4 regions of the Leptolyngbya sp. GB1-A1 genome follow, and region 4 is predicted to be linked to each of the others. Evidence: predicted binding sites of a transcription regulator. Region 4 holds the regulator's gene; each other region holds the start of a gene.
What was found. The regulator NtcA, encoded in region 4, controls nitrogen genes in cyanobacteria. The targets are predictions, from matches to a motif close to TTTGTANNNNNNNNTACAAA.
Positions count from the first base shown of each region.

Region 1: the regulator NtcA is predicted to act here: its motif matches at 1,687-1,706, upstream of NDI45_RS21710 (MSMEG_0572/Sll0783 family nitrogen starvation response protein).
Region 2: the regulator NtcA is predicted to act here: its motif matches at 5,372-5,391, upstream of NDI45_RS07865 (P-II family nitrogen regulator).
Region 3: the regulator NtcA is predicted to act here: its motif matches at 3,510-3,529, upstream of urtA (urea ABC transporter substrate-binding protein).

Region 1 covers NZ_JAMPLI010000030.1:7,399-15,510, forward strand. The annotation lists gene NDI45_RS21700 (LuxR C-terminal-related transcriptional regulator) at 1-39, shown strand, start outside; gene NDI45_RS21705 (MSMEG_0569 family flavin-dependent oxidoreductase) at 278-1,555, shown strand; gene NDI45_RS21710 (MSMEG_0572/Sll0783 family nitrogen starvation response protein) at 1,781-2,263, shown strand; gene NDI45_RS21715 (Nit6803 family nitrilase) at 2,333-3,340, shown strand; gene NDI45_RS21720 (MSMEG_0568 family radical SAM protein) at 3,372-4,484, shown strand; gene NDI45_RS21725 (MSMEG_0567/Sll0786 family nitrogen starvation N-acetyltransferase) at 4,550-5,095, shown strand; gene NDI45_RS21730 (sll0787 family AIR synthase-like protein) at 5,095-6,066, shown strand; gene NDI45_RS21735 (MSMEG_0565 family glycosyltransferase) at 6,090-7,283, shown strand; gene NDI45_RS21740 (MSMEG_0570 family nitrogen starvation response protein) at 7,374-7,667, shown strand; gene NDI45_RS21745 (glycoside hydrolase family 43 protein) at 7,685-8,112, opposite strand, start outside.
Region 2 covers NZ_JAMPLI010000005.1:233,666-241,777, forward strand. The annotation lists gene NDI45_RS07835 (DUF2231 domain-containing protein) at 44-667, opposite strand; gene NDI45_RS07840 (DUF2231 domain-containing protein) at 664-1,161, opposite strand; gene NDI45_RS07845 (SDR family oxidoreductase) at 1,409-2,089, shown strand; gene NDI45_RS07850 (SAM-dependent chlorinase/fluorinase) at 2,302-3,090, opposite strand; gene NDI45_RS07855 (NAAT family transporter) at 3,106-3,738, opposite strand; gene rdgB (RdgB/HAM1 family non-canonical purine NTP pyrophosphatase) at 4,341-4,955, shown strand; gene NDI45_RS07865 (P-II family nitrogen regulator) at 4,952-5,290, opposite strand; gene NDI45_RS07870 (secondary thiamine-phosphate synthase enzyme YjbQ) at 5,589-6,029, shown strand; gene NDI45_RS07875 (chloride channel protein) at 6,039-7,898, opposite strand.
Region 3 covers NZ_JAMPLI010000027.1:1,382-9,493, reverse strand. The annotation lists gene ureE (urease accessory protein UreE) at 1-411, shown strand, start outside; gene NDI45_RS20820 (urease accessory protein UreF) at 447-1,130, shown strand; gene NDI45_RS20815 (microbial rhodopsin family protein) at 1,274-1,972, shown strand; gene NDI45_RS20810 (hypothetical protein) at 2,046-2,246, opposite strand; gene ureG (urease accessory protein UreG) at 2,539-3,147, shown strand; gene urtA (urea ABC transporter substrate-binding protein) at 3,627-4,967, shown strand; gene urtB (urea ABC transporter permease subunit UrtB) at 5,180-6,340, shown strand; gene urtC (urea ABC transporter permease subunit UrtC) at 6,372-7,544, shown strand; gene urtD (urea ABC transporter ATP-binding protein UrtD) at 7,519-8,112, shown strand, end outside.
Region 4 covers NZ_JAMPLI010000029.1:39,569-47,680, forward strand. The annotation lists gene rseP (RIP metalloprotease RseP) at 1-514, opposite strand, end outside; gene ntcA (global nitrogen regulator NtcA) at 835-1,506, opposite strand; gene NDI45_RS21610 (sugar transferase) at 2,022-2,684, opposite strand; gene rsmI (16S rRNA (cytidine(1402)-2'-O)-methyltransferase) at 2,963-3,850, shown strand; gene NDI45_RS21620 (hypothetical protein) at 3,995-4,720, shown strand; gene NDI45_RS21625 (DUF1049 domain-containing protein) at 4,748-4,951, shown strand; gene NDI45_RS21630 (hypothetical protein) at 4,992-5,972, opposite strand; gene NDI45_RS21635 (hypothetical protein) at 6,012-6,995, opposite strand; gene NDI45_RS21640 (Npun_F0813 family protein) at 7,252-7,932, opposite strand.

The sequences.
Region 1 (8,112 bases), on a different contig from region 4:
CAGGCAGTTTATAAAGCGATCGAGCAGGGATGGATTTAGTTTGTCGAACTGCACCTGCCAATATCAATAGACTTGGGAATTTCGTATCTGAGAATACAAAGACTTCATAGATAAAAAATCTAGGCTGACAGTAAGTTTATCTACAGCAACTTCTTCAAGGACTTAAATGGGATGCAGAGGTTTCCCGGTGTGGAACTTCGCCCTCCCATCCCTTTGTTTATCAATAGACTGTAAACGCTGTATTCATTTCCCCATCACCCATTCCACCTCAGCAGCTATGAGCAATCACTACTCAGCTATTATTGTCGGCGGCGGACAGGCGGGTCTGTCGATGAGCTATTGCCTGAAAGAACGCGGCATTGACCACATCGTTTTTGAGAAAAACCAGATTGGCTACGCATGGCGCGAAAAGCGATGGGACAGTTTTTGCCTGGTCACTCCGAACTGGCAGTGCCAGCTTCCCGGTTTTCCCTATCCCGGCAATGACCCGCAGGGCTTCATGCAAAAAGAAGAAATTGTGTGCTACATCGAACGCTATGCCGCCTCATTTGAACCACCTCTCAAAGAAGGCGTAGAAGTGCTAAAACTTTGCAGAAATGAAGCGCAACAGTTTGAAGTCACAACTTCGATCGGAGACTTTACGGCAGATCAGGTCGTTGTAGCGATCGGCGGCTACCATGTACCTCGCATTCCGCGTCTTGCCGAATGTCTGCCTGCGCTGCATCAGATCCATTCTTCTGAGTACAGAAATTCCGAATCTTTGCCGGATGGAGCGGTGCTGGTGGTGGGCACTGGACAATCGGGCTGTCAAATTGCAGAGGATCTGCATCTTGCAGGGAGACAGGTGCATTTGTGCGTGGGCGGTGCGCCTCGATCGCCTCGTCGATATCGCGGCAAAGATGTAGTAGATTGGCTTGATCAAATGGGTTATTACGATTTGCCGATCGATCAGCATCCGCAAAAAGAGAAAGTGCGGGCAAAAGCCAATCATTATGTGACAGGCAGAGACGGCGGACGCGAGATTGACCTGCGCCAGTTTGCGCGAGAAGGCATGAAACTGCACGGTAAATTGAAAGCAGCTGAAGGAACCCAGCTCCAGTTTCAAAACGACCTGAAACACAATCTGGATCAGGCAGATGCCGTCGCCGAAAGCATCAAAAAAACAATTGATACGTTTATCGAAAAGAATCAAATCGATGCGCCGATCGAGCCTCCCTATCATCCGGTTTGGGAACCCATCGAGAATTCATTGGCGATCGACTACGAGCAAGAAAATATCCGCACGATAATCTGGTGTACAGGATATCAGTCGGACTTTAGCTGGATCGAAGTGCCTGTGTTTGATGGAAAGGGCTATCCGGGACACGATCGCGGCGTGACTGGCATTTGGGGACTGTATTTTCTGGGGCTGCCCTGGCTTTATACCTGGGGCTCTGGGCGATTTTCAGGAATTGCGCGAGATGCGACGTATTTAGCGGACTATATGGTGGCTCGTAAACGAGTGGTCGTGGCGCAGGATTGGAGCGTGGTGAATGAGTTTTTGTTGGGTTCGTAGAGGGGAGACAGAGTTCGTTTTAATCGCACAATCTCAATGACCTATCGATTTAAACAGGTTCTAACCCCCGATCGCAGCATTCTTTCCCCACCCTCGATCGCGCACCTGACCCTATCGCCAAATCTTGACGCTCCGTAGTTAAAGATACAAAATATTGTGTGAACAACCTCGTAATCTGACAACACGTCGATCCAATCAACAAACCAATCCACAAAGGAAAATGGTATGCCTGAAGTAACAGCCCCCGCCCATCAAGTTGGTGATTTCTTTGTCGATTATGAAGAGAAAGTATTTCCTGATGTCAAAGCAGAACCGGGTGAGAAAGCACTGGTAACATTTCACACCGTTGCCTTTGAAGGATCGATCGGGTTCGTGAATCTGCTGCAAGCAACTCGTCTGCTGCGAAAAGGCTTTGAAACATCGGTGCTGCTTTATGGCCCGGGCGTGACCCTCGGTGTGCAGCGCGGCTTCCCGAAGTTGGGCGATTCTGCTTTCCCCGGACACCAAAATTTCAACGATCAGCTCAGCAAGTTCATGGCAGAAGGGGGTAAAGTCTATGCCTGCCGTTTTGCGCTGCAAGCCCTGTACGGACACGGCGAACCCTCACTGATTCCCGGCATTCGCCCGATTAATCCGCTTGATGTATTAGACATCATTTTGATGCACCGCAAAGACAACGCTTTTATCCTCGATACCTGGACGGTTTAATCTCCAGTTCGGATTCAGGACAAACTGGGCTAAATTTCCCCACCGTTTGCATCCGCAATTTGTGATTCTATGGATTACTCACGCACGGTTCGCGCCGCAGCAGTCCAGATCAGTCCGGTGCTGTTTAACCGGGATGGTACAACTGAGAAAGTGTTGCAGTCGATCGCCCAGGCTGCAAAAGAAGGAGCACAGATTGTCGTTTTCCCAGAAACGTTCATTCCCTACTATCCCTACTTCTCGTTTGTGCAGCCCCCGGTTCTAATGGGCAAGGAACACATGCGGCTCTACGAAGAAGCTGTAACCGTTCCCGGACCTGTCACCGATGCCGTAAGCCGTGCGGCGCGTTCCTATGGCATGGTTGTGGTACTGGGTGTGAATGAGCGCGATCATGGCTCCCTCTATAACACACAGCTCATTTTCGATGCAGATGGAACCCTGCTGCTTAAGCGACGCAAGATCACGCCGACTTATCACGAACGCATGGTTTGGGGGCAGGGAGATGGATCAGGGCTGAAGGCGATCGATTCTGCGGTAGGGCGGATTGGCGCGCTTGCCTGCTGGGAGCATTACAATCCCCTGGCTCGCTTCGCGCTGATGGCACAGCATGAGCAGATTCACTGCGCCCAGTTTCCCGGTTCCCTGGTAGGGCAGATTTTTACTGATCAGATTGAGGTTACGATTCGCCATCATGCGCTGGAGTCAGGCTGTTTTGTGATTAATTCAACAGGTTGGCTCTCGCCGGAACAGGTCGGACAAATTACCACTGATGAAAAGCTTCAGCGGGTGCTAAGCGGCGGCTGTAATACTGCCATTATTGGTCCCGAAGGCAATCATCTCTGTCCGCCCATTACCGAAGGCGAGGGCATGATCGTTGCCGATCTCGACTTCTCGCTGATCACCAAACGCAAGCGCATGATGGATTCGGTCGGTCACTATGCCCGTCCTGATTTTCTGCAATTGCAGATGAATCCTGAGGCAAGGACAATGTTAAACGCAGTATCTCCTGATTCATCTTCTCAATCGGTTTTCCCGTCTTCTTTGGCATCATCCGAAACGCCTTTAGCAATCGACACCTGATTTGCCCGATCATTCACTCATCATTCTCACTATGAATAAGCAAACGCTGATTACTGAACTTCAGTCCTATGGTCTGAAGCTAGTCGATTCGGATGTGGGTGCATCGGGTCGTCAGGGTGGGGCAGGCCCGTCGGATCATAAAGCCGTGACGGTGGATGGCACAACGGTAATGGTTCCAATCTTCAACAGTCCGGCAGCACAGTCACCCTACAGCGTGAGAGTGGATGGCACAATTGCCCTGACGGAAAACGGCAAAGTAGCCGAAATGCTGTTAGAACACCAGGGAGAACCGATCGCTCCGATTCAATTTCCGCAACAGCCCCAGTTCTATGGTCTGACCACGGCAGAGGGCATTCCCTACTGGAAGATTGCGCTGCTTCATAGTCGAGATGTGCTAGCAACTACCGTGCTACAAACCTGTATGCGCTACAGCGATGCTGCAACGTCCTGTCAATTTTGTGCGATCGGGCAATCGCTCGAAGCAGGCAGAACGATCGCTCGCAAAACGCCAGCGCAGCTTGCAGAGGTCGCAGAAGCAGCCGTGCGGCTAGACGGTATCAAGCAAATGGTAATGACCACTGGAACGCCCAATACGCCCGATCGCGGCGCAGCCTACCTGACTGAATGCGCCAGAGCCATCAAAGCCAGGGTAAACTTACCGATCCAGGCCCAGTGCGAGCCGCCCGACGATTTTGCCTGGTTCGATCGCCTCAAAAATGCAGGCGTTGAAAATTTAGGAATGCACCTGGAAGCCGCTGATCCAGAGATTCGATCGCGAATTATGCCGGGAAAAGCATCTGTGCCTTTAGCCCATTATTTTGATGCGTTTGGGACAGCGGTTCAGGTATTTGGCTGGGGACAGGTTAGCACTTATTTACTAGCAGGTTTGGGAGATAGCTTAGAGACACTTTTGGAGATGTGCGATCGATTGATTCAGATCGGCGTTTATCCCTTTGTTGTGCCTTTTGTACCAATTACGGGAACGCCTCTGGCAAATCATCCGGCTCCTCAAAGTGAATTTATGCAGACGCTTTACGAGCGAGTCGGCGCAATGCTGAAGCAATCCGGGCTGCGCTCGGCAGAAATGAAGGCGGGGTGTGCGAAGTGTGGGGCTTGTTCTGCGCTTTCGACGTATGAGGTTTAGACGTACCTTCTCTTAAAGAGTTTGAAGTTTTCCCGAAATCACGCATCACTTCAGGTTCAGCAAATATGAATCGATATCAGTTCAAGCTTGCAACAACGCCTGATGAAATTGCAGCCTATTTTGCCCTGCGCCATTCGATTTTTGTAGACGAACAGCGGCTTTTTCAGGACAGCGACCTGGATGAAATCGATCAGACTGCCTATCCGATCGTGGCTGTGCATTTGCAGGAAAGCTTGGAAAATGAACGGAATCCGATCGTCGGGGTGGTGCGAATCTATGAAACCCAACCTGGCTTCTGGTACGGCGGACGACTGGGAACACACTGCAACTATCGCAAAGGCTGGCAGATCGGCAAAGGATTAATTCACAAGGCAGTCACAACAGCCAACACCTGGGGTTGCGAGCGATTTCTGGCGACGGTTCAGCTTCAAAACGTGCGGTTTTTCCAGCGGCTTCACTGGGAATCCTTGGAAGAAATTACAATTTGCGATCGTCCCCATCACCTGATGCAGGCGGATTTGAATTATTATCCTCCTACGGTTGCTTCGCAGTTTTCCTCGGCAATCGAACCCCGGCCCGTCCTCCCCTTTCAAGCCAGAGAAGCGTCCTGATGCTGTCTACCCTCGTTACCAAGCTACAAGAATCGATCGGCGTTTTGCACAAGCAAGATATTCAGACTGCCGCCCACTTTCTGCGTCAAACCCCTAACTGGCTTGATGCAGAGGTGCTGCTGGGCGATGACTGCGCCGCGATTCCTGATGGGGAAGCTTATTTGCTGCTGGCAAGCGAGGGAATGATGCCATTTTTTGTCGAGCAGGACCCCTGGTTTGCGGGCTGGTCTGCGGTGATGGTCAACGTGAGCGATATCTATGCGATGGGGGGTCGGCCGATCGCCTTGGTCGATGCGCTCTGGAGCCAGTCGGTTGAACAATCGCAGCAAATCTGGGCAGGAATGCAGGCAGCCGCTCAAGCATATGACGTGCCGATCGTGGGCGGACACACCAACTGCCACAGTCCTTATAATGCGCTTTCTGTCTCGATTTTAGGACGGGCAGAACGTCTGATGACAAGCTTTGATGCTCAGCCCGGTCAGCAGCTTTTAATGGCAGTCAATTTCGACGGGCAGATGCACCCTGAATTTGCCTTCTGGAATGCCGCGACCAAGGCTGATCCAGTGCGCTTGCAGGAAGATCTGGCTCTGTTGCCCGATCTGGCAGAGAAAAGGCTTTGCCGTGCTGGAAAGGACATTAGTATGGGCGGCGTGATTGGCACAACCCTCATGCTGCTCGAAACTTCCGCTTGTGGGGCAGTTCTGAACCTGGACGCAATTCCCTGCCCAGTAGGTGTCTCGCTCGATCAATGGCTAACGGCGTTTCCCAGCTACGGCTTTCTGTTGAGCATTGATTCTGATCATGTCGCAACGGTTCAGGCAATGTTTCGCGATCGTCAGCTCATCTGTGAACCGATTGGCGAAGTGAACTGCACGTCCGAGCTGGTGCTTCGATTGCAGCAAGATTCCATCTGTTTCTGGAATTTGCAGAAGCAGCCGCTCACAGGTTTCACCCCTGCTGTTCCTGCTTAATCCACGTTCCTGCCTGATCCACAATGCGAATTGCCCTGTTCACCTATTCCACCAAGCCCAGAGGCAGCGTGATTCACACGCTCGAACTGGCAGAAGCACTGCATCAGCAAGGGCATCAGCTTTGCGTATATGCGCTGGATAAAGACGGGCGGGGTTTTGATTACTTTGTAGGAGGAACTGCGTCGCCTCGATCGCTGGCTTGCCGCTATCAGCCTGTTCCAGCAGGAACCGCCCCGCCGGAGATCGATCGCCTGATACAGCAGCGGATTCAGGAGTTTGTTGATTTCCTGGAGCATCATCTTCAGTCTGAGAATTACGACATTTTTCATGCTCAGGATTGCATTAGCGCAAATGCCTTAGCAGCGTTACGCCAATGTGGGTTTGTGCATTCGTTTGTGCGTACTGTTCACCATATCGAAGATTACAACAGTCCTTATCTTCAGCATTGCCAGGAACGATCGATTCGTGAACCGGATTTGTGTCTTTGCGTGAGCGATTACTGGCAGCAGCAGCTTCTCCAGCAGTATGGAATTCACGCGCCCAGAGTGATCAACGGCGTAAACTGCGATCGATTCACCCCGGTATCCTCGGCTCAGGATCTTCAGCTTAAGCAACAGCTTCAAATCACCGGACATCCGGTATTCCTGACAGTCGGCGGCATTGAACCACGCAAGAATACGCTGCAACTCGTTAAAGCCTTTGCCCGGGTTCAGAAATCGCTTCCCAAAGCACAGCTTGTGATTGCAGGCGGCGCAACGTTATTTGATTACCAGTCCTACCGAGACGAGTTTTTCGCACTGGTTCACGAACTGGAGCTTGAACTCGATCGATCGATTCTACTGCCGGGTGTGATTGCAGACGAGCATCTTCCCTGCCTTTATCGCTGTGCTGATGCGTTTGTCTTTCCGTCTGTTAAAGAAGGTTGGGGACTTGTCGTTCTCGAAGCTTTAGCAAGCGGCTTACCAACGATCGTTTCCGATCATGCCCCCTTCACTGAATTTCTCAATTCTCAGCAAACTCTTTTCGTCACTCCTGAGCATCCAGCCTCGATCGCTCAAGCAATGCTTAAAAGTATTCAGCCCGATGTTTCTCAAGCACTGAGGCAAAATAGCCGATCGGTGGTTGAGACCTATTCCTGGAAAACATCTGCGATGATGCACTTAGATCATTATCAAGCGTTACTGAGTTCAATCACGCGTTCTGCTAGTTTTAATTGACTGAAGATGTTTGAGCAGCAACAGAGATTCTACACTGCCCCCTAAATTCCCCAATGCTGCGGAACGTTGAAACCTGATAAGGAAACTCCCATGCCTGAAATTCGCTTTGAAGTCCAATGGCCCGATGGCACTCATGAAGTTTGCTACTCGCCTTCGCTGATCGTCAAAGACTACTTTATTCCTGCCCAATCTTACCGCCTGGAGGAGTTTGTCGAACGATCGCGCACCGCTCTAAAAATTGCCAGCGATCGGGTACAGGCAAAATATGGAATGCCCTGTAGTCTAGCACTGCGACAACTTCAGCAGATCGAGCAGCAGGCGGCTCATTATCAGCAGACCGAACAGCCAGATCTCCAGGTGCGGGTGATTCGGTTTCTGGAGTAAGAAGGAGGGCAATCGGTTTAAAGGCTTTGGGGAGTCCAGGTCGGACCCTGACAGCGCGGACCGTCCGGCGTCCAGTGCAGCAGATCAATACACATCCGACGCGCTTCCATCTTCGTATCCCAGGCATGGTAGACAATGTAGTCTGCCTGACCGTCTGGGCTGACGGCGATCGAGTTATGACCTGGACCCAGCACTGACCCCGGAACCGATCGCAGCACTCGCGGTCCTGCTGCATTGCCCACATCCGAGTAGGGCCCCATCACCTGCTCGGCAACGCCATAATCGACTCCGTAGCTGTCTGTTTCCCACCGTCCGCCGCTGTAAAAGCAGTAGTATTGACCGCCGTATTTACGAACGCACGGGCCTTCCAGCGTGTGCCAATCATAAATGCCGCCATACATCGGGCGATCGGCTAAAAATCGCTGCCAGTCCTGACGGGCACGCA
Region 2 (8,112 bases), on a different contig from region 4:
AAAGCAATTAGAAAACCAATCAGAGAACCGGTTAGAAAACCAACTAGAGACCCAGTAGCTCAGAGGGTTCAATGTTGTTGGGATCGATTCCCAGGTGCAGCATTTGATCTGCCGTAACGTGAATCCCAAATTCACCGCCCAAGTGCGCGCCCAGCGTTCCCTGAATAAACATCAAGCCAAAGACCAGTAGCCCCACTAGCAAATAGCTCCACTGCACCTGTCGAGCCATATCTTTGCGCCAGCGGAAACGTTGAAAGCCCCGCCAAACAGTCATGCCAACAATCAATGATAGGATTGTGACCCCACCAAACCCGTGGGCGATCATGGTTTCGAGCGCCTGAAAGCCCCAGGTGCTTTTCACGTCGGCGAGCGGCACTGCCAGGGAAATTTCAAAAAAGCCTGCAGCCACAGTAAAGAAGGTGATAATTGCAGCAGCGATCATGTTGTACCAGCCGACATCAAACAAGCCCGATCGCGTTGCCGGAATTGCGAGCCACTTAAACACAGGCTTTTCCACCGGAAATAGCGCAGCGACAATATCAAAAGCGATCGCTACTATAAACAGCCCCAGCGTCAGGTGAACAAACAGGGGATGAAGTGGAACGGGGTAGGGCAAACCGTTGATGCCAATCCGATCGCCCCACTGTTGAAGCAGTTCGGGATTCATGTTAGCCCTCCTCGAATCGCATCCACAACAGGAACCGAGTGCAAGCCATACACCCAGGCGAGCAGCGTTCCCAGGTAAGCCTGAACCGTGACCAGGGCAAACAGCACGACACTTGCTCCCATATAAGCAACAGGCAATTTGGGTTTATTTTGCAGCCGCAGCACATAACGCCATCCAGTAATTCCTGATAAAATCGCCGGAAGCGTCCATCCCAAAACAGTATGCGCATTGAGCGTTGAAGCAGATGCAGCATAGGGTTCTGCCAAACCTGCCTCGATCGAACCAAAAATAACGGCAATAAAAATAGAGACGGTTGCAAAGGCTAAATTCCACCAACTCACTTCATACAAGCGAGAGTTTTTGTTGAAATAAGCGATGAAATCGCAAAGAACAGCAAAGTACACCATCGCGATCACAAAATGAATGACGATCGGATGGATGGGATCAGGATAAGGGAGGTTATGCTCGTTGAGCGGTGGAAGGTAGTTAAACACGGGATCTCACAATTGCCTGATGCAGCAGAGGTCAGAACGGGGTTTAGTTTTGAATAACCAATAAGAGCCTAGTGTTTTAGTCCCTTAAGCCCCTGCTTGGAGGGTATCCATATCCTTACGATCGCTTAATCCATCTAAAGAGAGAGAAAAAAGGCAGCGCAAGGGGTTTACCCGGAGTTTACATTGCCGATTTAACGGTAAAAATTCGGTAGATTAGGGATAGTGTGAGTCGCGAGGAGATTAAACGATGTCTGGTGCTACGTCTGGTGCTGTGTTTTTGGCGGGGGCAAGTCGAGGAGTCGGGCGGGAAGTTGCCCAACGATTAGCGAAGCAATCCCAACCTGTCGTCGCCCTGTTGCGATCATCTGCCGCTCAGGTTCAGCTTGAAGCTTTGGGGATCAAGACGGTCATGGGAGATGCCCTCAATCCGGCAGAGATAGAAGCCGCGATGCTGAATCAGCCCATCAGTGCCGTGATTAGCACGATCGGCGGTCAACCCCCGGAAGGACAGCGATCGGACTATTTAGGCAACAAAAACTTGATTGATGCTGCCATCAAAGCTAACGTTCAAAAATTTATTCTGATTACGTCGATCGGCGCAGGTAAAAGCAAAGTAGCTCTGCCGCCTCATGTGCTGGAGGCACTCGGACCTGTGCTTGCCGAAAAAGACCAGGCAGAACAGCACCTGCTCAAAAGCGGTTTAACCTACACAATTATTCGACCGGGCGGACTGCTCTCCGAGCCACCTTCAGGGTCGGGCATTTTAACCCCGGATCACACGATCGCTGGGTCAATCACCCGCGGAGACGTGGCAGAGCTGGTTTGTCGGTGCCTTTCGTCCGATCGCGTCACTAATGCAATTTTGTCGGCAGTCGATCGGCAGCGGCTCTCGGTACAGCGCGAGATTGATGTGATTTATCCTGATTGAATCCTTGTAAGCACAAGGTAGGCACATAAGCATAAGGTAAGCGCAAGAGATTGAAGTGAGCACAAATTGCTTGTACAAACTCCTTGGTCAGTCCAAACTCCTGGTGCTCACAAATGGTGCTTACAAAACGCTAAACGGCTCCGGCTCTCCTTCGTCTCGCTGTAAAAGAGAAAACCCGGTAGAAGCGAAAAGGGGCTGGGAGATGAGGAGGGTCAACCCAACAGCGCGATCTTCTGATTTACTCTTGGTCTGCCAAACCGCTCCCAGGCACTTCCACCCCGCAGGAACAGCTCCATCCAGCGCAGCGTTCTACCCTCTACTGTTTTCCAGCCAGAGCTACCTGGTGCAAACGCAAGCGTACCTTCGGGAACGCGGAAACTGCCGTCTGAATAGATTGCATCGCTCACCACATCGCCAAGTCGAATCGCAATTTTGGTCTCGGTGGGTAGCGAAATTGTGTCTGCGGGGATCGTGGTTTTAATGTTGCCGTAGCCGTCAATCCAGGCAATGCGATCGAACGGCACATCGGGAATTTGATCGGGTTTCAGCACATCGCCTAACACGCTCAAATCATCCTGAGCAATTGCCGCAGCCGCAGGCGGAAACACATCCCGCGATCGAAACTGAGAACCGCCCCGCGACACATCTACCGTATGTAATCCCTTTGCCTGCGACTTGATAAACGACAGTGTATACCCCGCATTCACGCCGACCACTTTCACCCCGTTGGGCAGCAACGCATAGGTTAAGCCTTCGCCTTCGTTGTCGCGTCGGGCTTCGGGATCATCCTGCCGGGGAGCGCAGTTGTGATAAATCAGGCGATTCGCTGAGCCAGGATTGAGTCCAAGCTGAGCAATCCAAAATCCGGTCGCCAGGGTGCTAAAGGGCGGCACGGAAAGATCGTGTATTTGCGCTTGAGGCAGTGCCATCAGCAACCGCTGCTTAACTTCTGCAAAGGCAGGATCTCCGGTTCCGTAGTCCGCAATGAGGGTAATAAACATAGGGATGCCTAATCTTTAACGAACCATTGCCATTTTGATTGCAGCCGTTGCGCCGTCAGTAATGTATTGCACCGCTAAAGCAGCAAGCAAAATTCCTAGGACGCGGGTTACGACATTAACCCCGGTTTGCCCTAGCATTTTAGCAAGCTGCTTTGATAGACAAAAGAGCGTGTAGGCAATGAAAAGCACAAAGGCGGCGATCGCCAGAATCACTACCACACCAAAACTATGATTTTGCACACTCCGATCGTTCGTTAAAATCAAAACGCTTGCCAGAGTTCCCGGTCCTGCCAACAGCGGAATCGCCAGCGGAAAAACGCTGATATCTTCCCTGAGCTGTGCCTCCTGCTCTTCCTCTTCCGTCTCGCGCTCCCGATGGGCAAATACCATGTCTAGCGCAATCTTGAGCAGCAGCAGCCCCGCCGCTACCTGAAATGCCTCGATCGTGATCCCCAGATAGCGCAGTAGCCAGTTGCCAACCAGCGCAAACACGAGCAGAATTACCCCAGCGACTAACACTGCTTGACGGGCAATCCGAACTTGCTGAGCCGCCGAATACTTGCCAGCCAGCGTAATAAAGATCGGCGTTAGCCCGACCGGATCAATCACCACAAACAGCGTCAGAAAAGCTTTAACCAAAAATGCCATCTGCTTCAGGAGGGTTTCCAGTACAAAGAAATGGGACTAGAAGGAAAATTGAAGCGTTTACCTAGTGCAAACCTAAATCCGATCGCAGCGAACTTCTTGCGTCTCACGGCTGATTTTGAGTTACAAAGTAGCAAAAATCAGTTTCATCCTGTAGTATTTCTAAACTTCGTTGAGAAAGTCGTGAGGAATGGCTTTAGTCGTTAAAGTTCGAGATAGGGTAAACGAAATGGTTACACTTAATCACAAGCTGTTTGCCTGTCTCAATCAACAGACAGGTAAATCGGTCACGGTTAGCCAGAATGACTTTTAAGCGGCTGATTCAGAAGACGACGCCGCTGCTGATTGAAACTGGAAGACGCAATCTGAAAGACACAATTCAGAAAGCGCAAAAAAACTAGAATCTGATGACTATCTACGGCTTCCCAGTTCATGAGGATTCACGAATTAAGATTCACGAACAGGTCATCATGAAGCAATTTTGCACTGAGATTGAAGCCGCGATCGACAAACCGCTTTAGAACAAATCGCAATCGATTGGCTAGAAGCAAATGCGATCCCCTATGATCCCCAATAAGACCTTTCAAGAACCGCTTCTCTTTGCTATGACTCTTCTCGTCGTTGCCACCAGTAATCCCGGTAAGTTAACGGAAATGCAGGCATACCTCACCGATCCATCGTTGCCGTGGGAGCTGAGCCTGAAGCCCAAAGCACTGGAAATCGAAGAAACCGGAACCACCTTTTTAGAAAATGCCTGTTTGAAAGCGTCTCAGGTGGCAAAAGCTTTGGGGCAATGGTCGATCGCCGATGATTCAGGCTTGATGGTCAATGCGCTAAACGGCGCACCGGGAATTTACTCTGCCCGCTATGCTGATACTGATGCCGATCGAATTGCGCGGCTTTTGCGAGAATTAGACCATCAGCCTGATTCTCCTGCAGGAGGAACTGCTTCGCATCGACAGGCGCAGTTTGTTTGTGCGATCGCGCTGGCACGTCCCGATGGATCGATCGCCCTGCACACCGAGGGGATTTGCGTGGGAGAAATTATCAGCGCGCCGCGAGGTTCAGGCGGCTTTGGCTATGACCCGATTTTTTACGTGCCGGAAGCAGGCATGACTTTTGCTGAAATGCCCCCGGAACTGAAACATCGCGTCAGCCACCGGGGGAAAGCATTTGAGGCACTCTTGCCTCAGCTTAAAGAAATCAACCCGGAATCTTAAATCGCTTCCTGGTTCTTTTCCCCTGTCCGAATTCGCACAATTTGATCGACAGGGGAGATGAAGATTTTACCGTCGCCGATTTCCCCAGTTCGTGCAGCCGAGATGATTTTGTCTACCACCATGTCTAGCTGATCGTCTTCGACAACGATTTCAACTTTTAGCTTTTGCAGAAATTCAACCGTGTATTCAGAGCCGCGATAGCGTTCGGTTTGTCCCTTCTGCCGACCAAAGCCGCGTACTTCAGAAACCGTCATCCCAACAATCCCGGCATTCACCAGCGCGATCTTGACTTCATCAAGTTTAAAAGGACGAATGATTGCTTCAACTTTTTTCATGGACTTTGTAAGCTCCCTTAGTTCTTAGTGCATTGCAGGCTGGGTTGCCTGACTGTTTCTATCACCGCTACCAAAAATAATTTTGTAGTATAAGCTACGGTTTGCTTAGCGGAGACAATTCCTCTTATTTTCTACTGAATAATCTGCGATTCATGAGGCGATATACAGCTTTAATCAATTTCAATTCTCCTTAAAGCAGCACTGAAGTAAAGCTCAATATCCGATTTCATTTTCAGCACATTCCCCTCAGAATATTAGAAAGCAAGCTGTCCAGTGCATTCGCGTGAGGAACGAGGCGATGGCGATCGTCAATCACATTATTGAACTAGAAACCACAGCCGGAATCGAAGTGTACGACATTACGGCACACATTCAGGCGATCGTTTCAAAATCGAACCTTCAAAACGGACAGGCGTTAATCTTTTCGCGCCACACCACCACCGCTTTAGCCATCAATGAATTCGAGCCGCGCCTGATGCAGGATGTGAAAGCCTATCTGCGAAAACTCGCTCCCGAAGCCGATCCCTACCTGCACAACGATCTGCACCTGCGCCCCAACATTCCCCCCGACGAGCCAGTGAACGCCCACGCTCACTTGATGGCAATGACGCTCAGCACCAGCGAGATTGTCCCGATCGCAAACGGCAAGCTGACCCTGGGAACCTACCAAGCGGTACTGCTGTTTGAGCTGGATGGTCCAAGGCGGCGATCGGTGTTTTGTCAGGTTTGGGGGGAGTGAAGGAGTCAATTAATTCAGCAAGGCAAGTGCTTCTGGCTGGGGAGGGCCGTATTGTTCTAATACCTGGCGGGTTTGGGCGAGGCTGGCAGCAAGATCGATATCTGCCTGGGTTAGGAGTCCGATCGCCTGCTGGGGATGATCCCGATCGACAACGGGAAGCTGATGCAGTCCTCTGGTGGTCATGCGATCGGTGGCTTCCGTCAGGGATTCATCGGGATAAGCGTAGACCATTTTAGTGGTGCAAAGATCAGCGATCGGCTGCTGTAATAGCATGATGCGGTCTTCAGCAGATTTCGATCGCGTCACTATGCGGGTAATGTCATTCAGGGTGAAGATGCCGACAAGCTGATTCTCAGCGTCAATAACCAGGGCACTGTGACAGCGATACTGGACAAATTGTTGGGCGGCGATCGCCAGGGTAAAATCGCTCCTGAGCTGAAGCGGAGCCGGGTGCATGACGTCTGCAACGGTGAGGCGAGACACATCAGGATGGAGAACAGCTTCAACAGGTTCATTCTGTGCCGCGTTGTCAATCACGACTTTCGGCTCCAAATATTCAGCCGTCCAGATGCTCAAGCCTACTGCTGCCATCAGAGGCAACACAATCCGGTAATCGTTGGTGAGTTCAAACAGCAGCAAAATTGCCGTCAGCGGGGCACGCACACTCGCCGCCAGAAATGCCGCCATGCCCACCATCGCATAAGCCGGAGGAGAAGCCATGTAGTCGTGCAGCATCGGTAAGCCGATCGCCAAAACCTTCCCGTAAACTGATCCCAGCGATGCCCCCAGGAACAGCGCAGGCGCAAACACCCCGCCCACAAAGCCACTGCCAAAGCTAATCGCCGTCATAATCAGCTTCATCACTAGCAGAGCTACCACCAACGGAAGCGGAAACTGCACGTCTTGCAGCATCGACTCAACGGTTTCATAGCCCACGCCCAAAATTTGCGGCAGCTTCAGAGCAACCAACCCCAGCACGGCTCCGCCAATGACCGGATGGAACGGTTGGGGAATTTGACCGATCCATTCCAGTCCGGCAATTTGCCCCTGAAAGCAGCGTTGAGACAGCCGCAGGGCGCGAATGTGAATCAGCGACAGCAGACTTGCCAGCAGCCCCAGTCCAACGTACAGCGGCAGTTCCAGCACACTTCGCACTTCGTAGGCGGGCAACGTGAACGCAGGCTGTGCCCCCATTCCAATTCGGGCAATCCACGCCGCTACGACCGCCGCCAACAGCACAACACTCGCCGCCGATGCTGCAAACGTAGTGCCCATGACGACTTCCAGCGCAAAAAAGACTCCGGCGATCGGTGCATTAAATCCTGCCGCCAATCCTGCCGCCGCCCCTGCACTCAGCAACAATCGCCGCCGCTCCTGCGATACCTGAAGCACTTGCCCCAGCAACAAACTAAAGTACGCTCCAATTTCCACACTCGGACCTTCTGGACCTAGCGATGCCCCACTCCCCAGCGAAATCGAGGCGGCAACCATCTTAGTCACGGGATTAATCAGCAGCAGCTCGCGGCTTTCCTGGACCACTTCTACCAGCGTGGTCAGTCCCGGACCAAAATCCTGCATTCGCCAGCGCATCAGCCCCACAATCACCCCACCCAGCAGGGGAATCAGGGCGATCGTCCAGTGTCCCCAGATTGACAAAAAGCTGGACACCTCGCCAAACATCAGATCATGGGTCCACTGAATCAATGCTCGAAACAAAACTACCCCCGCTCCCGCTCCTGTTCCCACCAGAACCGCCAATAGCAATACGATCGCCTCTGGGGTGGGCTGGAGCTGTTTGAGGAATTGTTTGAGCGGTGGCGGTTCAGGCGTAGCAGCAGACGGGCGTAGATGCCCCTCGGATTCAGTCATGGGCTTCATCGGACATTGGGGCAGGGTTGAGCGGCAAAGTCAGGGAACTAGATCGAGCAACTTTAAGCAGGACGAATTCCTGAAGCAGGCGATCGAGGTACAGCGTTCTTACTAAACTAAACGAATCAGCCTAAATGAATCAGCAAACAAATAAGCAAAAGCAGGACGCACCCCAGCAGATGCGACACCGATCGGAGAATAGCAATATTCTTCA
Region 3 (8,112 bases), on a different contig from region 4:
GAAGAGCGAACGCGATCGCGCTACTATTTCCAAACTCTAGAAGGCGAAGGCGTTTATCTGCGGCTCGCTAGAGGAACGGTGCTGCAAAACGGGGATCTGCTTTACTCTGAAGACGGTGAGACGATCGTGCAGGTTATTGCAAAGCCTGAGCCTGTAATGACCGTGCGGGCGCATATGCCTCTAGAACTGCTGCGGGCTGCTTATCATCTGGGAAATCGACACATCGCGCTTGAGGTGACGGAAACTTATCTGCGTCTTGCCCCTGATCCCGTCCTCAAAGATTTGATTCAGCGTATGGGGCTGCATATCACCGAGGAAGTCGTTCCCTTTCAGCCTGAGGCAGGCGCATATACTCAAGAGTCTGGACATCACGCTGCCCATCACACTCATCAGGCTGCTCATTCCCACTGATTTTGCTTTTTTCCTTCCCCTCTTGCTTCAACACTATGTTCACCCATTCATCTCAACCTTTGCTGCGATTGTTGCAGCTTGTGAGTCCTGCTTTGCCTGTAGGCGCATTTAGCTATTCTGAAGGGCTAGAAACGCTGGTGCAGGCTGAAAAAATTACAGGAGCAGCGACGCTTCAACCGTGGCTCATGCAGGAATTGCAGTATGGCGCGGTGCGGATAGAAAGTGCAGTGCTTTATCAAATGTATGAATGCGCGAAACAGCAGGATCTCCAGCAGCTCAACGACTGGAATCAGTGGCTTTCTGCGTTTCGGGAAACGGAAGAATTGCGCGAACAAAGCTGGCAGATGGGACGATCGCTTACGCGCCTGCTGATCGACCTTGATCCCCAACTTCGGGAAGTTTTAGCTGAAATCAAAGAACCCCATCACTTTGTAACTGCGTTTTCGATCGCCGCTGCCCACTGGCAAATTGATGCCTTTTCTGCTGTATTGGGCTACCTCCAAAGCTGGAGCGCAAATCTAGTCAACGCTGGAGTTCGGCTTATTCCACTCGGACAAACGCAGGGACAAAAGCTGCTGCTTGATTTGTATCCAGCAATTGAATCAACCACTCAAGACGTTATCCAAAGTTCAGCAGATTCTCTGTTCTGCTGTAGCTGGGGTTTGGCGATCGCCAGTATGAATCACGAAACGCTATATTCTCGTCTTTTTCGCAGCTAGGCGAAGCTGAGCAGTTTTGAGAATGAGAACTGTTTTTTCTGCTGCGATCGAGATACTTCCTCAGTTAGACGCTTTGCGTTTATTTTCTGTCTAGAGTCTCTTCTATCAGAGACAAAGACTTGGCTAGGGAAAGTATCGAAAATATGAATCAAATCTGGTTTGCGATCGGCTGTTTGGGGATGGCACTGGGAGCATTGATCTTTGGCTTCGGCGCACACAATGCCCAGAATGAGCGATGGCGTATTCTTTTTACTCTTAACTTTTTTATTGCGGCGATCGCTTCCGTTTTGTATCTTGCAATGTGGACAGGGCATGGTCAGAGCATTGTCTACGATCGTCCCACCTATTGGGTGAGATACGTCACCTGGATTCTCTCAACTCCATTGCAAATTCTTACGGTTACTTATCTGGGCGGAACCAGTTTGGCATTCACAGGTGCAGTGGTTGGCGCAGATATTTTGATGATTGCTACGGGCTTTGTAGCGACGATGTCACCTAAACCCATCAACTATATCTGGTACATCGTGAGCTGTGGATTTTTTATCGGTATGTTCTACATGCTGTTTAATCAATATCGATCGCAGGCAAATGCAAAACATCCTCGATCGCGTCGCGTTTTCACTAAACTCATCACCGTACATCTGATCCTGTGGCTGATCTACCCCGTGATCTGGATCTTGGGCGGAACAGGATTCAATTTAATCAGCAGCACGGTGGAAACTGCTTCTTACACTATTCTTGATCTGGTTGCCAAAGTTGGTTTTGGCTTTCTCGCACTTAATTCCTTTAAGCAGCTCGACCAGGCAGGCGAAGCACCACGACTGGAGCGCGTTCTCTCCTAGCGACTGCAACAGGTAGCCATCTTTCAATTTCAAGCTTCAAGAAAGGGTGAACTCAGGTTCATCCTTTTTGCTTTTAAGGCATCAGCACATACACGGCGTTGCCTGGCTGGAGCAGTTGCCATTGATTCACTGCACTATGTTCAACACATCCATGCTTTTTCAGCAAGGACTGCTCTGCATTGTTTGATTGACTTGTTTCCGGTGTCTCACGTTGAGATGGACGCGAAGCGGTTTCGTACCAGAGCGAAAGATGAAGATAAGCTAATGTTTCCATAATTGCTTGTCCTAAAGGGGCAATATCAGCAGTAAAGCAGTAAATCCGAGTTAGGAGCTAGCTTCCCGGATACGGTTCTTCAAGCGTCACTTCCCTTAGACAAGAAAAATGCAGTTTTTTCTCCTCAAATCTGAGAAAGTTTTTCCAGAAGGGTGGACACTTGCCCAATTGACCCGTCTTCTTTAAGCTGTACTGCTGAAGTTGGACTTCGCTTCGATCGTCCCGCTGGGGAAACTGCTTCGATCGCAAGATTTAAGCAAAAGAAACTCAGGAAGAGTTTAAGGAAATCACAATGCACACGCTGCGAGTTGGAATTGCTGGACCGGTTGGCTCAGGAAAAACTGCCCTGGTAGACGCGCTTTGTAAGCTGTTGCGAGAACAATACAGTATCGCCGTCGTCACCAACGATATTTACACTCAGGAAGATGCTCAATTTCTGGTGCGAAGTGAGGCACTGGAGCGCGATCGAATTGTGGGCGTTGAAACAGGGGGCTGTCCCCATACGGCAATTCGAGAAGATGCGTCGATTAATCTAGTGGCGATCGAGCAGCTTGAACGACAGTTTCGTCATCTAGATCTCATCTTCGTAGAAAGTGGCGGCGACAACCTGGCTTCCACTTTTAGCCCAGAGTTAGTCGATTTAACGATTTATGTGATCGACGTAGCAGCAGGGGACAAGATTCCTCGTAAGGGAGGTCCCGGCATCACGAAGTCAGATTTGCTAGTGATTAACAAAATCGATCTTGCACCGCTCGTTGGCGCAGACCTGGGCATAATGGAGCGCGATGCCCGCAAGATGCGAGGCGACAAGCCGTTTGTCTTTACCAATATCAAAGCAAGGCAGGGACTTGAAAGCGTAATCAATCTTATTGAGCTGCACTTGGGTAAAGCTGTCGCATAACGAACTGATTTTCGCGAGGCTTACAGCGTTTTTCACTCATGTAAGGTATGGGGAGCACAGCCCTCACACCCCATTTTTTGTACTTCAATCGCCTGGATAAGGCTGTATAGACTCAAGCAAACCGAAGAAAAGCAACTTCGGCAAGTGGAAGGATAAAATCCCCAACGCGAAACAAAATAAAACTTAAGAAACAATTAAAAGTTGTTGAAAAACGTGAGGGGAGGACAGACTAAGCATTGCCCTACCCTTTGCCTTGTCAGCAGTCTACGCCTGGTATTGGCTGAACTATCACAATCCACCAAGTTTGTTATTTGAACGCAAAGGACTTTTGCGACGGATATCAAATGGCTAAGGAGTAAAATTATGTATCCCTTGATACAAATTATTATCTCTCTAAAGACATAACATCACAAACTATTGGAGTTTCTTGTGATGTCTCTCTGTGGTGTTTTGTTCCTGAAGTAGGAAGTGGTGAATTCATGTCAAGGCAATTTGGTCGGCGTAAATTTCTGGTCTATGGTTCTGCTGCGCTGGGAACCAGCATTTTGCTCAAATCCTGTGCAAACTCTGGCACGACGACTTCTTCAACAGCAGAGTCTCCCGCAGCAACCACCGCAGCATCTCCCGCAGCTGCCAGTGGAGACACAATCAAGGTTGGTATTCTGCACTCGCTGAGCGGCACGATGGCAATCAGCGAAAAGAGCGTGGTTGATTCCACGCAATTGGCGATCGAGCAAATCAATTCAAGCGGCGGCGTATTGGGCAAACAAATTCAGCCCGTCCTGGAAGATGGAGCTTCTGACTGGCCCACCTTTGCTGAAAAAGCCCGCAAGCTGATCGAAGAAGATCAGGTCGTGGCAATCTTTGGCTGCTGGACTTCTGCAAGCCGCAAAGCAGTTCTGCCCGTGTTTGAGCAGAAGGATCACATGCTGTTCTATCCGGTTCAGTATGAAGGGCAGGAGTGTTCCAAGAATATCTTCTACACCGGAGCCGCACCCAACCAGCAAATTGAGCCTTCGGTAGACTGGCTGTTGCAGAACAAAGGCAAGGACTTCTACCTGGTCGGCTCGGACTATGTGTTCCCGCGTACTGCAAACACCATTATCAAGGCTCAGCTTCAGGCGAAGGGCGGCAGAACGGTGGGTGAAGACTACCTCCCCCTTGGCAACACTGAAGTTGCACCGATTATTACTAAAATTCGCACAGCCCTTCCAAACGGCGGCGTAATCTACAACACGTTAAACGGCGACAGCAACGTTGCCTTCTTTAAGCAGCTTCAGGGTGCAGGCTTGACGGCAGACAAGTATCCGGTCATGTCAGTCAGTATTGCAGAGGAAGAAGTGAAGGCGATCGGCACAGATTTCCTCAAGGGACAGTTCGCTGCATGGAACTATTTCATGACCGTTGACAGCCCTGAGAACAAAGCATACGTAGATGCGTTTAAGGCGAAATTTGGCGGCGATCGCGTGACCAATGACCCTATGGAAGCAGGCTATATCTCGGTCAACTTGTGGAAGCAAGCGGTTGAGAAGGCAGGCTCCGCCGGAACTGCCACCGATCTCAAAGCCATCCGGGCTGCCGTAATTGGACAGGAAATGGATGCGCCAGAGGGTCCGGTGAAGATGTTTCCCAACCACCACATCTCAAAGACGGTTCGCATCGGTGAAGTGCGCGATGACGGCTTGTTTGAAATCGTTTTCTCGACGCCGAAGCCTGTTGATCCCGTACCCTGGAACCAGTTTGTGGCTGAGACCAAGGGCTTTACCTGCGACTGGACGAGAACGGATATTGATAATCCTGGCAAGTTCAAGGCAAGCTAAATTTCCTCTAGCTCGAAGTTAGCTTCAAGCGCAAAACTCCAGCATGGACTTAGACGGCAGACCTGCGGCTTCGATCGAGGTTTTCTGTCTAGTCCATCATTGGCTGTTCAATGCTTGTTTCTATTCAATGCTTGTCTGTTCAATGTCTGCTCGATTCCATCTCTATTTAATTTCATATACGTTCCTTGTCCGCTCGACCCGGAGGTAAGCACTTGTTTACAGGAATTCTTGACGGACTGTTCAGCGGTCTTAGTATTGGCTCTATCTTGCTGCTGGCATCGCTGGGACTGGCGATCGTCTTTGGCTTGATGGGCGTAATTAATATGGCGCATGGCGAACTGATGATGCTGGGTGCCTATACCACTTATGTCGTGCAAAACGGCTTCAAGACATTAGGCGAGCCCTGGCAAGGCGGCTATATTTTTGTTGCCCTGATCATGGCATTTCTGGTGGCGGCCTTGGTGGGGCTATTGCTGGAGCGAGGTGTAATTCGCTTTCTCTACGGGCGACCACTCGAAACCCTGCTGGCAACCTGGGGTGTGAGTTTGATTTTGCAGCAGTTTGTCCGTAGCGTGAACTGGGTAATGATTGTGGGTCTGCTGCTGTTTTCGCTGCTGTTTTTTGGCGGACTCTGGCTCTTGAAGCGACGACCTGATTTTCAACGGATTCGGACTGGGGCGATCGCGATTCTGCTTCCTCTCGCGCTTGGCATTACTGGAGCAGTTGGATCACTGCTGAGTCAAACTTACCAGCTCGCCATAACCAAACCTTGGTTTGGAGCGCAAAACGTAGATGTAACGGCTCCCAAATGGCTGCTCGGCGGTTTACCTATCGGTAACTACCAGCTTCCCTACACGCGCATGTTCATTATGGCGCTGACGATCGTTTGCGTGCTCGGCATTTACTGGTTCTTGCAAAAAACGCCCTGGGGTCTACGAATTCGATCGGTGACCCAAAATCGCAACATGAGTGCTTGTCTGGGAATTCCAACCCAAAAGGTTGATGCGCTCACATTTGCACTGGGATCTGGTTTGGCTGGAATTGCGGGCTGTGCAGTCAGCTTACTGGGATCAGTCGGTCCGAACACCGGACAAAACTATATTGTGAACACCTTTATGGTGGTGGTGGTAGGTGGCGTTGGCAAATTGGTAGGGACGATCGCAGGTGCGCTAGTGCTGGGCGTTTTAGACTATGTGCTGGGTTCAGGGGTGCTGGCAATGCTGCTCACGCCTGTCAAACCTCTGTCAGACTTCTTCACCTTCTTTGCAACGACCAGCATGGCAAAAGTAATGGTCTTTTTCCTGATCGTCGTTTTCTTGCAATACCGTCCTGCTGGTTTGTTTCCGCAGAAGGGACGCACGGTGGACGCTTAACTGACCTTCAAGGGAGCATTGGGAGAATAAAATGACGGCACAGGCGATTGAACAACACAAAATTGATTGGACAAAACGGCGATCGCTTTTAATCGAAGCCGGAATCGTAGCAGTCGTCGTGCTGCTGCTGATCTTCCTAGTTCCGGCGGTTTTGTCCGTTTTTCGTTTGAGTTTGATGGGGCGTTTCCTTGCACTGGCGATCGTTGCGCTGGGCATCGATCTAATTTGGGGATTCACGGGATTGCTCAGTTTGGGGCACGGCGTATTCTTTACGCTCGGCGGCTACGCGCTGGCGATGCACTTAAAGCTGCAAATTCCACCCACGGCAAGCAGCCCGCTTCCTGAATTCATGTCCCTTTATGGCGTGACCGAGTTGCCCTGGTTCTGGAAACCCTTTTATTCATTCGGCTTTACTGCCTTAGCAGTGGTAGTTATTCCGGGTATCCTGGCAGCAATTCTGGGCTACCTCTTCTTTCGCAATCGGATTCGCGGAGTCTACTTCTCGATTCTGACGCAGGCAATGACCATTATCTTTTTCAACTTCTTCAATGGTCAGCAAAAACTATTTAATGGCACAAATGGTCTAACCGATTTTCAAACCTTTCTAGGTGCAAAGGTCAATGCGCCGGAAACTCGGTATACCTTCTATATTCTCACTATCCTCTTCCTGGTAATTGCCTACGCTCTCTGCCGCTGGCTGACGAGTGGCAGATTTGGACGAATGCTAATAGCAATCCGCGATGATGAAAGCCGTGCCCGATTCACAGGCTACAATCCTACAACCTTCAAGCTTCTGGTCTTTGTGATCTCGGCGATGCTAGCAGGGGTTGCAGGAGCGTTTTACACGCTACAAAGCGAGATTGTTTCACCCAACTCGATGAATATTGCTTTTTCGATCGAAATGGTGATTTGGGTTGCAGTCGGGGGGCGTGCCACGCTAATTGGGGCAATCTTGGGGGCGATCGTCGTTAACTTCGCCAAAAGTCTTCTCAGTGAGCGGTTCCCCGATATCTGGCTATTCTTTCAGGGCGGCTTGTTCCTGATTGTGGTAATGGTTCTCCCGAATGGTGTCGTCGGTTGGATACGCACCGAAGGCATGAATCTATTTCGTCAGTGGTTCGGTCAGCACAAACGTTCCGTAACATATCCCAGCTTGGAGCAAGATCCAGAGGTTGAACATGAACGCCAAAATTTTGGAGATTGAAAACCTGACGGTAAGCTTTGACGGCTTCAAGGCTCTCAACCGCCTCAACTTTTCAATGGATACAGGGGAACTGCGCGTCATCATTGGTCCAAATGGGGCAGGTAAAACTACTTTCCTCGACATCATCACAGGGAAGGTAAAGCCAACTGAGGGGCAGGTTCGATTCAAAGGGCGAAATCTGCGATCGTATTCCGAACACAAGATTGCCCGGTTGGGAGTAGGAAGAAAGTTCCAAACGCCCAGAGTCTATCTCAACCTCACCCCTCGCGAAAATCTGGAGCTAGCCTGCAACCCTCGCAAAACTGTCTTCAAAACTCTATTTAGACGTACTCCTGCACTGGAGCGGCAAACGGTCAAAGAATTGCTAGAGACGATCGGACTGTCCGCCAAAGCAGACCTGAAGGCAAACCTCCTATCCCATGGTGAAAAACAGTGGCTCGAAATTGGAATGCTGGTTGCCCAGTCCCCTGATCTGCTCCTAGTAGACGAACCTGTTGCAGGGCTCACCGATGAGGAAACCTATCGTACAGGCGAACTGCTGGTTGCACTCTCCAAAAGCCACTCCGTT
Region 4 (8,112 bases):
CCATTAGCGATTTAACGGCGTCCTGAGAGGCTCCCAGCGGCTGATCGTTAACTTCTAGGATAATGTCTCCTGCCTGAAGCCCTGCCCGTGCTGCCGGAGATTGTTGAGAAATGATTTCTGGAATTACGACGCCCGGCTGATAATCAAACTGTTCAGGAATGCCGATCGTCGTGAACTGCGCCACAAACACCAGATAGGCAAAAATCAGATTGGCAATCACGCCTGCACTAATTACAATGGCGCGATCAAGCACCGGACGGTTTTTCAGCAGATTTGGATCGTTGGGCGGAATTGTACTATCTGGGTCATCGTCGGGAAAGCCAACAAAGCCACCCAGCGGAATCGCTCGCAGCGCGTATTCGGTGCGCTCACCCTGGTACTTCAGCAAAATCGGACCAAAGCCGATCGAAAATCGATTGACGTGAATTCCTTGCAGACGAGCTGCCAAAAAGTGCCCCAGCTCGTGAACCACAATTAACAGGGCGAGAACTGAGATTGTCGCTAATACTGACATAGACCCAGATTAATAAATAGAACCATCTGTAGTCCATTCTAAAGGGCGGTGAGGATTACTACTTCTACCCTGAGGGTTGGGTGGGGGAGGGGGAGATGAGGGGTGAATGGTTATCAGTGTAATTGTCTAACTCAGGTTCTGTTGGAATCGCAAGCTTTCTCCGTTCGGCAACGTCTGTTTGCGTCCGATCGCAAGCCTCCTGTTCCTTTTCTCCAGAAGCATTCGCTTAGGATGAGGTTACTTGGGAAATGAAAGTTCTATCCCTTGTCCTTCCTGTCCTTCTGGGGGCATGGGTGTTTTGAACAGCGACACAGCCAACTTTAAGTGAACTGCTGGCTGAGCGTGACTGGATTGTGAACGGTAATTCTTTTCTTGTGGATCGAAATCATTTGATCCTGACGCAGATCGCCGAGCAGCCGAGTCACAGTGACCCGCGTTGAGCCGATCGCTTCCGCAATTGCCTGATGAGATAGTTTGAGGTCGATCGTAATGCCCTCGGTGGTGGGCATGCCGAAGTCGCGGCAAAGAATCAGCAGGAAGCTGACCAGACGTGATCCCATGTCGCGATGCGCCAGCGTTTCGATCATCATCTCGGTTTGCAGAATTCGGGAGGATAACCCTTGCAGCATCAGCATACAGAGATCGGGGTTTTCCTTCAGGGCTTTCTCGACTTGCTCGATCGGCACAGACAGCAGCTCAACGGGCGTAAAGGCAACGGCATGATAGAAGCGATCAGCACGTTGCCCGGTGATGAGCGACAGAACGCCAAACACGCTGTTTTCACGGAGAAGCGCGACCGTAATTTCCTCACCTGCTTCATACACGCGAGATAGTTTGACTGCCCCTTTTTGCAGGAAGTAAACTCGCTCGGCAGGGTCGCCGGGAAAGAAGATTGTTTTGCCACGATCGTAGGCTTCAACAACAGGTGGAAAAGCACTCCCGCTTAATTGACGAAAGACGTTTGCCAATGGCTTATTTGGTGCAGCTACCATATCCCTTCCCCCAGCCCGCCTTTGAAGATTTCATCTTACCGCCACCTGCTACCAATAAGATCATTCGTTCTAGCCCAATTGGTTCTAAGCGATTTTTACCCCCTGTCCTTCACTCTGGTGTGGAGCAAGTAGGGTTAAGCCAAATGGGATATTGGAACTTCTGTGATAGCTTTCTGACTTTAAATTACTAAACTTAACTCTGAGCGGATTTTTTGTATTAAGTAATACATATCTAGCCCAATCTTGGTCTGAGTGCTGAAAAAGTCAGATTTTAAGGCGAAATAGGGGCAAAAAGTTCCTGTTAAAACCGACTGACTGAGACTGATCGATTGAGACTGATATTGCTCCAGCAGCTCAAGACAATGCTTCCAAAATTGGATTTGCGAGGGTCAGCAGTGCCAGTTTTGTGAAGGATGTTTTCTAATGCTCTATTTCCCAATTAAATATCACCATTGATTCTGCTGAAGGGGAAACGGCTTCGCATTGTTGTTTGGCGAAACGTTGTCTTCTCCTGGCTAACAGGCTCCCCGACGATTAAGCACAACCTGGATAGTTTTGAAAATCAGCCCTAAATCATAAGCGATCGACCAGCGTTCCTGATAGCGCAAATCTAATTTCACGATTTCCTCAAAATCGGTTACGGTTGATCGACCATTTGCCTGCCATTCTCCCGTGATGCCTGGCTTTACCTCTAGCCGCTGCCAGTGATGAGCTTTGTAGCGGCTCACTTCATTTAGCGTAGGCGGGCGGGTTCCAACCAGGCTCATCTCGCCGCGTAGCACGTTCCAGAATTGTGGCAGCTCGTCTAGACTAGTACGCCGCAGAAACCGTCCTACTCGCGTAATACGAGGATCGCAATTGTTCTTAAAGATGTAGCCTTGCGCCTGATTTTGAACCTGATGCTGAAGTTTCTCGGCATTCACCACCATCGAGCGAAACTTCCAGATGCGGAACGTTTGTCCGCGAAACCCGCATCGCTCCTGGCTGTAAAAAATGGGGCCGGGATCGCTGATATAGATTGCTACTGCGATCGGGATCAAAACCAGAGCGGTCAGCGTTAAGCCAACCCCTGCGCCCAGAATATCGATCGATCGCTTAGTTCTGCTCTGAACCGAAGGATGAATCTCAGATGCAAATGACGGCAGTAGGGTAACAAATTCAGAATGTGTGAATGACATAGCGCAGCAGCCTCTAGACAACGCCCCAAAAGAGGCAAACCAAAGAACAATTGATTGAACCAGAGCAGTGAGCGCGCCCTTAAACCGCAATTTCGGCAGCTTTGCGCTCTGATAAAAGCAACTGATGAAACCAGAATGCGCTTTGATTCAGGGGCAAGCAACAGCGAAGGTTTCGCTTTATCAACACTTCAAGGACAGCTTTAGAAATAGGGAGCTTCTCCGGGAAAATTACCAGGCAATTTCCACAAGGTTTTGCCTTCCGTGGTTAAGATCCTGGTATGGAGATTCAGTCTGCAACGTTATACATCGTAGGAACCCCGATCGGCAATCTGGAAGACATGACCTTCCGGGCGATCGAAGTTTTACGTCAGGTTGATTTTATTGCGGCAGAAGACACTCGTCACACTGGAAAGCTGCTTCAGCACTTCCAGATCAAAACGCCGCAGATTAGCTATCACGACCACAATCGCCGTAGCCGCCAGGATGAGCTACTGCGTCGCCTTCAACAGGGCAATTCGATCGCGCTTGTGACCGATGCCGGAATGCCAGGCATTTCCGATCCCGGCTATGAGCTGGTAAAAGCCTGTATCGAGCAAGGAATCCCTGCCGTACCGATTCCGGGAGCTTCTGCTGTGGTCACTGCCCTGAGCGCAGCTGGGCTTCCCACCGATCGCTTTGTCTTCGAAGGATTTTTGCCCACAAAAGGCACAGAGCGTCAAGCGCGGCTCATCGCATTGCAGAGCGAAACTCGCACGATCGTGTGCTACGAGGCTCCTCACCGACTGCGGCAGACTTTGAAAGATTTGCGGGAAGAGTTTGGAGGCGATCGGCAAATTGTGCTGGCAAGAGAACTTACCAAACTGCATGAGCAATTCTGGCGGGGAACCCTGGCAGAGGCAGAGCAGCACTACCAGACTCAGGAAGCCTACGGTGAATTTACGCTGGTGATTGCCGGAGGCCAGCCCGCCACAAGGGTTTTATCTGAAAGTGCCCTTAAAACTGAATTGCAAGAGCTGCTGCGGCAGGGAATGTCTCGCTCTCAAGCGAGCCGTCAGCTTGCCAGTCAAACCCATTTGCCTCGCCGTGATCTCTATCAGCTTGCTCTGTCGCTGGAAGACGTGTCGCTGGAAGATATGTCGCTAAAAGATTTGAAGAAGACACGATAATGGAAAGCAGCTCTTTTCGGGAGGTCGCCGATCGGGAAGGGGATGAAGACGATCGTAACTCTGTCTCAGCAAACCGCTTCCCCCAAATGCCTCGTTCCTGATGCTATTCCGTCGTTTCACCCAGTGATAATGTCTCGAATTCCTATGCCTTTCCGCTCTGCTCCGCTCAACTTTGGCTTTGTGCTGCTGAGCACCGTTCTGCTCGTGTCAAGCTGTAATGGCTCTGGCAATCAATCGATTACTGCCTCTCCCGATTCCAGTCCTTCGATCGCTGCTTCTCCCCAAACTGAAACTCCTTCAGCCAGTGCCAGCCCGGATGTAGCTCCTACCGGAGAGGTTCAAAATACAACGATTTCTGACAAAGGGGTTGGGGCAGCTCAATTAGGAATCAGGCTGGGCGAACTGAAGCAAACCTTGGGAGCAACCGCAACGTTTACAGAAAAGTCGCCGTTTATGGTGGATTTTGATGCGATCGAGGTGAGCCAGGGCGGCGAGGTGCAGTTCTACCTGCTGCATCTGGCAAAGCAACCGTTAAAGGACAGCGATTTGATTCAGGGCATTCTCACCCGCAATCCCAAATACCGCACCGCAGAAGGGGTAGGAGCCGGAACGTCGATTGCCCAGGCAGAGCAGGCATATGGGAAAGTAACTCTGTCTTACAATACGCAGAATGAAGCAAGAGAGTATGCCCGCTTTGAGCGACAGCCTGTCCCCAACATTTCCTTCGCGACCGGGAACGGCAACCAGCAGACTGCGGGAGTTTATCCTGCTGCAAGCAGCGAATACAATGAAACCGGAAATTTTCGCCCGGATGCGAAGATTCAGTCTGTTCTGGTGGTCTGTCTAACCGATGTCTGCTCTGCGCCCTGACCCCCTTGATAACTCTCTGGAGCCCCGATGGCAAAAGTTCTGATTCCCCTGCTGACCGCCGTTTGGATTGGCGTGATCGCGATTGTTGCAATTCAAAACGCAGCCCCGATCGCCTTTCAGTTTTTGGGCTTTCAGTCGATCCAAATTCCGATCGGACTAGTGCTGGCGTTTAGCGTTGTTCTGGGCATGGCAGGGACCGCCCTCTTTCTACCGTTGGGAGGCAGGGATTAGAGAAGCGGTAGGTGGGTGAGTAGTGAGCGGGTAGGACAGACTAGATTGAGTAAATTTGCCCGTCGATGAGCAGGCGCGTAATGCCTTTTGCCTGAAGGTAGGGGGTCACTTTTTGAAACATTCGACCGTCTGGAACTTTGACAATACGCTGCATTCGACGGAGAAACCGCTTCGCCACGCGATGATTATCGAAAATAGGTAGAGTTTTCTCCTGAACTTCTCCGGGTGGAATTTGTCCCAGCTCAGCAAAGTCTTTGAGCGGACGAGTAATCAGCTCTGCGGAGCGATCGACCACTACATAGCAAGTGCGGGGAATCTGGGCCTCGGAGAGCGGCAACACATTTACCATGCCCTTGCCCTGGACGTGAACCATCTCGATCGGCACATCACCGCTCAGATCATCGTCTTCATCGTCGTCTTCGTCATCAAGGTCATCATCGAGATCGTCGAGGTCATCGTCCTCATCATCGAGGTCGTCTTCTAGCTCTTCGTCGAGCGTATCAGGACTGAGCGGTCGGCTCGTCAGGCTACCGTCAGACGGGATAACTGCCGCTTCTTCAGCTTCGTCGTCGAACTCTGGTTCCTGCTGAATTGTGAGCGGAACCTCGAGCTGGGCTTCGACAATTGGCATAGACACCGAAGCGGACTCTGTCAGAGTCGATTGCGATCGCTTGCGCTGGCGAGGCATTTCAATCGCGGGTTTTGGGGTTTCTGCTGCGTCTGCGGAATCTTCTGCAGGTTTGTCTTGTGCAGCACGATCGGCTTTCAGCACAACGGCTAATGCGGCACTGATTGCCTCCAGGTCTGGCAAATCATTAGTGTCCACTGTTCTGGCTCCCGATCGCTTTTGCTGCACCAGAACTTCATATTCCTGTTCTGGAATGCTTTGCTTGAGCAGACGGCTCACCGTACTGGTACTCACCCCATACTGAGTTGCCAAACTCGCAGCCGTCTCCTCGGATTGACGATAGCGATTTAGAATATCCTGCTTGTCAGATTCAGACAGTTTCTTCGGAGCCATGCCAGGTTTTCTCACCCAAAATGAGATGCGTCTTTCATTTTAGCTGCGTCGTCGTCGGGTTTGTCGTCGAGTCGATAGGTCATATTCTAAAGCAGCCCCGATCGCAAACAAGCAGCCGCTAAAAACCCAGAACACTTCGGGTAATGCCCCTGTTTCATACCCAGGAATATAGGTCACCGCATAGTTAAACCAGATGTCTGCAATATAGAAACAGAGAGCCGCCGCCGCAATACACCGCCAGGATAACGAGAACCGCCCACCCCAGAAAGCAAGCAACAGCATTGTTGCCATCACCACCAAAATCACATCGCCGATAATGTAGAGCCAGCTAATGATTCCAGCAAGAGGTTCAAGCTGCGACTCCATTGCGATTGCCCAGGCTGGGACATCTGCAACTTCTGGAGAAGCCGGATTCGGTATAGCAGGAAACGTATCAACGGCAGGTGTAGGGCTGGCATTGGTTGGGCTGGGTGCAGCCGCAACGAGCTGTTCAGCAGAGCTAGGCGCAGACCATTCAGCAGCAGTGGTGCTGGAAGGAGCAAAGGAAGCCGCGATCGTAATTCCCACGATCGTAATTGCTGCCAGGATGCCCCACTGAATGGGAGTGAGATTGAGGCGGCGAGTGAGCACTGCCCGCAGCATTCCCCAGCCCAGGAAGAGGTAGGTCAGAATATAAAACAAATCTCCAGGAGACACTTCAGGCGATTTGCCCAAGCCGATTTCCCAGTAGCCCAGAATCAAATTGCCGATGAAGTAAGTGAGCATGCCCAGCCCAATCGCCAGCCAGACGGTTCGACCACTCACAATTTGAGGGCTGCGCCAGTTGCGAAAGCAAAATAAGCCCGCTGCGAGAAAAGCAAGCGATTCAAAAACATAGGTGATCACGCCGTACCATTCGGGGCGTCCCTCTCCTGAGGGCGAAACGCTAAACAGCAGAAAGAAAAGAAGTGCCAGGACTGCCCAGGCGATCGCCGCGAGAACGATAGTTTGCGCCGAGAGCGCAAGTTTAGTTTTGGTATTCAAGGAAGGAACGGCTCCTCAATAGCGAACGGCAATTGAAGGCAGAAAGTGAAAGAGGACTTGATCATACTAAGCTTCTGGCATGAAGATGCAGATGAATTACAGATCGATATCAGCGTAGTTATCATGAACCGAGGGCAGCAATATAAGGGAAGAAGGTCAAAGGTCATTGGTTATTAAGTCACTGGTAGGCAGGCAATGGTCTCAGTTCAACTCCGCGGCGTGTAGACCGTAGACTTGAGGGGATATCTGAGATGGCTTACTGCCACAGCCTGCCGCCCGGCGATCGTTTTAGCCAGTTGAAAACTTGACTGCGCTCCTTGTCGGGGATGTCTTGCAGAGCATCCAGAACGCGATCGGTAAAGCTGGTATTGCCAAAATACTGCATTCCCAAGCGATAAAGTTCCCGCAGTAGCAAATTGAGATGATTTTCCTGCCAGGGAGGAAGGGCTAACCGTAGCGGATCAACGGTGAGCAACTGCTGAACTTCTGAGGGGGAACCCGTTTTGGGAAACTTGCCTCGCTGAAAAACGGCAGCAATCTCCTTTTGAAAATTGTTGACCTGACGTGCTCCCAGCAAATCCTCAATATCAATATAGAGAGCTTGCAGCAGCAGCAAGCTGGCTTGCACTAAGGCTGGCGCTGTTTCTGATCCTGCCCCGTCTGCCCCGTCTGCCCCGTCTGCTCCGTCTGAAAGTTGTTCGAGCCGCACTTTTCCCCAAACGCTGTATCGCTCTGGCTCTTCTAGCAACACACAGGCTTTGCCCCGGTTATCAGTCAAATCGCGCCAAAAGGCTTTTGCGTCCTCTTCCTGAGCCGCATTAAAGACACTGATTAAGCGAAACGTTTGTCCTTGATAGTGAAGAATCGGGATCTGCTGATCTTTCTTGGGGTGCTGAATATTAGAAATTTCAACATCCTGCCGCTTAAGGATAAACATGACGCAGTTCGAGCACTCCTACAGGTCGGGGTCAGAAATCCAGGTAATGAACCTGCGGCAGGCGGCACGATTACCTTATTAAGGAAACTGCTCCGCATTGCAATCGAAAGCGAACTGGAGTTCGTCGAATGCCGCCGTGGATTATGCGAAAGGGCTGATTCGTGAAAAGATTGGTCTAAG